2 linked regions of the Pseudophaeobacter arcticus DSM 23566 genome follow. Each later gene encodes a partner of the first gene's protein in a complex. Links are inferred from orthologs where the notes say so. Each region holds a gene or a part of one and is shown in the gene's direction. Other genes may lie near its edges. The genes, in order: ccmB and ccmE.

Evidence for each region.
Region 2: the proteins of ccmB (region 1) and ccmE are in contact, whole or in part, in a solved structure (PDB 8CE8), measured with the Escherichia coli proteins. The link is inferred for Pseudophaeobacter arcticus DSM 23566 from one-to-one orthologs.

Annotation. Positions count from the first base shown.
Region 1 is NZ_KI421507.1:1,381,276-1,384,519, forward strand. Bases 121-3,049 are described here. They hold ccmB (heme exporter protein CcmB), read left to right. Parts: upstream 121-1,221; coding sequence 1,222-1,878; downstream 1,879-3,049. Other genes in these bases: ARCT_RS0110580 (Mth938-like domain-containing protein), read left to right, coding at 125-478; ccmA (heme ABC exporter ATP-binding protein CcmA), read left to right, coding at 611-1,225; ARCT_RS0110595 (heme ABC transporter permease), read left to right, coding at 1,919-2,650; ccmD (heme exporter protein CcmD), read left to right, coding at 2,653-2,811; ARCT_RS0110605 (DsbE family thiol:disulfide interchange protein), read left to right, coding at 2,804-3,049. Outside these bases: more of ARCT_RS0110605, read left to right, coding at 3,050-3,244. UniProt on the Escherichia coli protein: Required for the export of heme to the periplasm for the biogenesis of c-type cytochromes.
Region 2 is NZ_KI421507.1:1,767,785-1,770,901, reverse strand. Bases 295-3,096 are described here. They hold ccmE (cytochrome c maturation protein CcmE), read left to right. Parts: upstream 295-1,374; coding sequence 1,375-1,818; downstream 1,819-3,096. Other genes in these bases: ARCT_RS0112515 (heme lyase CcmF/NrfE family subunit), read left to right, coding at 2,049-3,096; argC (N-acetyl-gamma-glutamyl-phosphate reductase), read left to right, coding at 324-1,352. Also shown: ARCT_RS0112530 (glutamate racemase), read left to right, coding at 1-189; more of ARCT_RS0112515, read left to right, coding at 3,097-3,117. UniProt on the Escherichia coli protein: Heme chaperone required for the biogenesis of c-type cytochromes. Transiently binds heme delivered by CcmC and transfers the heme to apo-cytochromes in a process facilitated by CcmF and CcmH.

The DNA of each region.
Region 1 (3,244 bases):
ATACAAAAAGACGAAGCTGCGGGGACTCTCCGCAGCTTCGTTTTGTTTTGACAAGCCGATTGCGGACATGGCAGGGATTGCTCCGGTTTGAGTTCCGCGCCGCACAAGAGAGATTGGACAGCCCATGCAGCTCAATGAGGTGACATTTACGGAGGCCCGGCCTGTTGATGGCTATGGGCCCGGGTTCTTTCGTGTCGGCGGAGAGGTGCATGACGGCGCCTTGTTGATCACCGCAACGGGGTTGAGCGCCTGGGGAGGCTATGACGATGATGCGGGCCTTTTGGCGCTGGCCGGGCAGGTGGACGTCTTGTTTATCGGAACCGGGGCGGAAATCGCCCATATCCCTGCAGAGCTGCGCAACAGACTCGAAGGGGCGGGGCTGGGGGTGGAAGTGATGAACTCTCCGGCGGCCTGCCGAACCTATAATGTGCTGCTGTCTGAGGGGCGCCGGGTCGCGCTGGCAGTCCTACCAGTCTGACGCCGGTTGACTGGATCCAGCGGCAATGGGGCTGCAAAGGTGAACATCCCCGGTGAGATTTGACCTGCCGCAAGGCGTGACCCTGGGCTTTCGTTCTTTTGTGCAACCAAACAATGAGATAAGCCTGTATTCATGTCACTGAATGTATCAGATCTGAGTATTGCCCGTGGGGGGGTGCCGGTGCTGGAGGGGATCAGTTTTGAGCTGAAGCCCGGACAGGCTTTGATTTTGCGTGGCCCCAATGGAATTGGCAAAACCACCCTGTTGCGCAGCATCGCAGGGCTGCAACCGCCGCTTGCTGGCACGGTCAGCGGTGGCGAGGATCAGATTGCCTATGCGGCACATTCCGATGGGTTGAAATCCGCTTTGACCGTGACCGAGAACCTTACCTTTTGGGCCAGTGTTTTTGGCACGCGCAGCATCGAACCGGCGCTGCAGGCCTATGATCTGACCACGCTGCGGGATCGTCCGGCAGGGGCGCTCTCGGCGGGGCAGAAACGGCGGCTGGGTCTGTCGCGGATGATGGTAACGGGGCGGCCGATCTGGGTGATGGATGAACCCACGGTGAGCTTGGATCAGGCCTCGGTCAGCCTGTTTGCCACTGCGGTGCGTAGCCATTTGGGCGCCGGGGGATCGGCGCTGATTGCCACCCATATCGACCTTGGGTTGGATGCCACTGTGCTGGATGTCGGCCCCTATAAGGCGGCGCCGCTGGATATTGATGACTTTGACGGAGGCTTCCTGTGATTGCGCTGCTGATGCGGGATCTGCGCCTGGCGGTGCGGGCCGGGGGCGGATTTGGCCTGGGGCTGGCCTTTTTCCTGATTGTCACCGTTATGGTGCCCTTCTCGGTTGGCCCTGAGTCCGATCTTTTGGCGCGGATTGCGCCGGGGGTTCTGTGGCTGGGGGCGCTGTTGTCCTGCCTGTTGTCCCTGGACCGGCTGCTGGCGCTGGACTGGGAAGATGGCTCGTTGGATCTGCTGGCCACAGCACCGCTGCCGCTGGAGGCTGTGGTCAGTATCAAAGCGCTGGCCCATTGGATCACCACCGGCCTGCCGCTGGTTCTGGCCGCGCCTATGTTGGGGGTATTGCTGAACCTGCCGCTTGAGGGCTTTAAATGGGTGTTGATCTCGCTGTTGCTGGGTACCCCTGCCTTGTCGGTGATCGGAACCTTTGGTGCTGCGCTGACAGTGGGGCTGAAACGGGGCGGGCTATTGCTGTCGCTGCTGGTGATGCCGCTTTATGTGCCGACGCTGATCTTTGGCGCCGAGGCAGCCCGGCGCGGCGCAATGGGCATGGTGGTGGAAACGCCTTTGCTGATGCTGGCCGGCATTTCCGCCGGCGTTATCGCGCTGATGCCCTTTGCCAGCGCAGCCGTATTGCGTATCAATCTGCGCTAACTATGTAATCAACCGAAATCACGGGAACGAGAGAGCCAAAATGTCGATCTGGGAATATGCCAATCCACGAAAGTTCCTGCACACCTCGGAACGGGTGATGCCGGTGCTATGGGTGAGCGCGGGCCTGTTGATGGCCATAGGGCTGATCTGGGGGTTCTTTTTCACACCCGATGATTACCGCCAGGGCTCAACCGTCAAGATCATCTTTTTGCACGTGCCGGCAGCCCTGATGGCGATCAACGCCTGGTTCATGATGCTGGTGGCCTCGCTGATCTGGGTGGTGCGGCGTCACCATGTCAGTGCATTGGCCGCCAAGGCCGCAGCCCCTGTCGGGATTGTGATGACGCTGATTGCCCTGGCGACAGGTGCGATCTGGGGGCAGCCGATGTGGGGCACCTGGTGGGCCTGGGATCCGCGACTGACCTCTTTCCTGGTCTTGGCGCTGTTTTATCTGGGCTATATCGCCCTCTGGGAAGCCATTGATAATCCTGACACTGCTGCGGATCTGACGGCGATCCTGTGTCTTGTTGGGACGGTTTTTGCGGTGCTCAGCCGCTATGCTGTGAACTTCTGGAACCAGGGGCTGCATCAGGGCGCCTCGCTGAGCCTGGATGAAAAGGAAAACGTGGCGGATGCCTTTTCCAACCCGCTCTATGTTTGCATGATTGGCTTTGGATTGTTCTTCCTTGCCATGGTGTTTTACCGCACCGGGACAGAAATTCGCGCCCGGCGCATCAAGGCGCTAATGGCGCGTCAACGGCAGGAGGCGTGACCATGTTGCCAGATCTGGGAAAATACAGCGATACGGTGCTGTCGGCCTATGCAGCGTCCCTGCTGCTACTGGCGCTTTTGGTGGTGCTGACCCTGTGGCGCGGCCGTCGGGTCCGGCGCGAAATGGATGCTCTGGAACAAAGGATGCGCCGGGATGGCTAAGTTCTCTCCGCTGATGGCGGTTCCGATTGTGGTGTTTGCCAGCTTTGTGGGCCTCGCGGTCACCGGCATGTACCGGGAGGATCCCGAAAGCCTGCCGTCGGCCCGCGAAGGCCAGCCAGCCCCTCCGGTGGTGCTGAGTGAATTTGCCGGTAAAGAACTGTTTAACGATGCGGCTCTGCGCGACGGTGAGGTCAAGCTGGTCAACTATTGGGCCAGCTGGTGCGCGCCCTGTCGGGTGGAACACCCGAATCTTGAGGCGCTGTCGCAGGAGGGGCTGACGATCTACGGGGTGAACTACAAGGACCAGCTGGACAATGCTGCGTCATTTCTGGATGAGCTGGGCGATCCCTATACGGCCATTGGTCGCGACGAAAAGGGCCGCATGGCCCTGGATTGGGGCGTCTATGGCGTGCCGGAAACCTATGTGGTTGAC
Region 2 (3,117 bases), 390 kb from region 1 along the record:
CTGGGGGCTGAGGTCAAGGTCTTTAGCCAGGGTAATCTGGTGGCCGACAGTCTGGCGGATTATCTTGAGCGCCACCCGAATATGATCGGGACGGGGACAGGCGGCTATTTCACCACCGGAGACCCTGCGCGTGTCAGCGACCGGGCCACCCAGTTTCTCCGACGAGAAATCCGCTTTCAAGCGGCCTGATACCTGCAGGATCAGGGGGATGCCGCAGCATCGCCCGATGATCTGGCGCAAGGACGGCACGCGACTTTTCTTCTAGGTCCCGTTTCACGCTGAGGCATGAAACCCAAATACACATTCAAAATGCGAGGTCTGACATGACCCATAAAGTGGCAATTCTTGGTGCCAGCGGTTACACTGGCGCAGAGCTGGTTCGGCTGATTGCGAACCATCCAAACATCGAAATTGCAGCCCTGGCAGCAGAGCGCAAGGCCGGGATGACCATGGCTCAGGTGTTCCCGCATCTGCGTCACATGTCGCTGCCAGTGCTTTGTAAAATCAGTGAAATTGATTTTTCTGGCATCGACCTGTGTTTCTGTGCCCTGCCGCATAAAACCAGCCAGGAGGTGATCGCGGCGTTGCCAAAAACGCTTAAGATTGTAGATCTGTCGGCTGATTTCAGGCTGCGGGATCCGGCTGAGTATGAAAAATGGTACGGCAATCCGCATGCCGCGCTGGAGCAGCAGGAAGAGGCTGTCTATGGCCTCAGCGAGTTTTACCGCGAAGAGATCAAATCGGCGCGGCTGGTCGCCGGCACCGGCTGCAATGCGGCCACGGGCCAGTTTGCGCTGCGGCCGCTGATCTCGGGTGGGTTGATTGATCTGGACGAGATCATTCTTGATCTGAAATGCGCTGTCTCTGGTGCGGGTCGGGCGCTCAAGGAAAACCTGCTGCATGCAGAGCTGAGCGAGGGCTACAACGCCTATGCCATTGGTGGCACCCATCGCCATCTGGGGGAATTTGATCAGGAGTTTTCCGCGCTTGCGGGACGTCCGGTGAAGGTGCAGTTCACCCCGCATCTGGTGCCAACCAACCGGGGCATTCTGGCCACCGTCTATGTCAAAGGCGATGCCCGGGCGATGCATCAGGCGTTCGAAGCAGCCTACAAGGATGAGCCCTTCCTCGAGGTGCTGCCATTTGGTGAAGCGCCCAGCACCCATCATGTGCGCGGCTCGAACTTTTGCCATATCGGCGTTGCCGCTGACCGGATCGAAGGCCGTGCAATTGTCTTTGCGGCGCTGGATAACCTGACAAAAGGTAGCAGCGGTCAGGCCTTGCAGAACGCCAATCTGATGTTAGGTGAAGAGGAAACAGCCGGGCTGATGATGGCCCCACTGTTCCCGTGACACCACCCGAAAGGCCCGCAGGATGAAGAATCTCAAGAAACAGCGCCGGATCCAGGTCATTGCCCTTGCGGCCATTGCTTTGGTGGTGGCGACCGGGCTGATCGGCTATGCGATGCGGGATGGGATCAACTACTTTCGCTCGCCCAGCCAGGTGGCCGAAGCGCCGCCGTCGCCAAGCGAGGTGTTCCGTATTGGTGGCCTCGTCGAAGAGGGCAGCCTGATGCGGGGGCAGGGCGAAGCGGTCCGCTTTTCAGTGACAGATGGTGGCGCCACCGTTCCGGTGACCTTTTCCGGTGTGCTGCCGGATCTGTTTGCAGAAAACCAGGGGATGGTCGGCACCGGAAGATACGTAAACGGTGTCTTTGAAGCCTCTGAAATTCTTGCAAAACATGATGAAACCTACATGCCAAAAGAGGTTGTCGATGCTTTGAAAGAACAGGGTGTCTACCAAGAGCCGGACAGCTAAAGGCGTTTTGTGATCTGGTGGGTGATCTGCTGGCCTCTGTCAGATCATTCTGGCAGCTCATAATGTCAGATCATCTCATACCCTAGGCCCGATTGATTACCCCCTCTGAGCCCGGCTCAGAGGGGGCTTTTGTTTTTGAGGCTGGTTTTTGGCAAAAGTGATGGGACTGCGGCGGCTGGACGCGGGTTTTGCCATTGGCCCGCTTCGCGGTAACGACTATAGACAAATACATGATTACAGAGCTCGGACATTTCGCCCTCATCCTCGCCTTCATGATTGCCATCGTTCAAATGGTGGTTCCAATGATTGGCGCCCATAAACGCTGGCCCGGCTGGATGGCCGTGGCCGAGCCCGCAGCACAGGCGCAGTTCTTCTTTACCGCCTTTGCCTTTGGGGCCCTTGTCTGGGCCTTTGTGACCTCGGATTTCTCGCTGCGGCTGGTGATGCTGAACAGCCATTCCGCCAAACCGATGCTGTATAAAATCTCAGGAACCTGGGGCAACCATGAGGGCTCGATGCTGCTCTGGGTGTTGATCGTCGCCTTGTTTGGCGCGGTGGCCTCGGTGTTTGGCGGCGGCTTGCCGCAGACCCTGAAGGCCCGAGTCCTGGCGGTGCAGGCCTCGATCGGGGTGGCGTTTTTTGCCTTTATTCTGTTCACATCAAACCCGTTTTTGCGGCTCGCTGTGCCGCCCTTTGATGGCCAGGATCTGAATCCGCTGCTGCAGGATCCCGGGCTCGCCTTTCACCCGCCGTTTTTGTACCTGGGCTATGTGGGCCTCTCGATGGCCTTTTCCTTTGCGGTGGCAGCCCTGATCGAAGGCCGCGTCGACGCCGCCTGGGCGCGCTGGGTGCGCCCCTGGACGCTGGCGGCCTGGATCTTTTTGACCATTGGCATCGCGCTTGGCAGCTGGTGGGCCTATTATGAACTCGGCTGGGGAGGGTTCTGGTTCTGGGATCCCGTTGAAAACGCCTCCTTCATGCCCTGGCTGCTGGCGGCAGCGCTGCTGCATTCGGCAATTGTCGTGGAAAAACGTGAGTCGTTGAAAAGCTGGACGATCCTGCTGGCAATCCTCGCCTTTGGCTTCTCGCTGGTTGGGACATTCATCGTACGCTCGGGGCTTTTGACCTCGGTACATGCCTTTGCCAATGACTCCGAGCGCGGGATTTTCATCCTGTTCATCCTGGCCTTCTTTACCGGGGGGGCGTTGACACTGTTTGCTGCCCGCGCCCAGGCGATGCAGGCGCGCGGGGTCTTTGGACTGGTCAGCCGCGAAGGCGCCCTGGTCGCCAATAACCTCC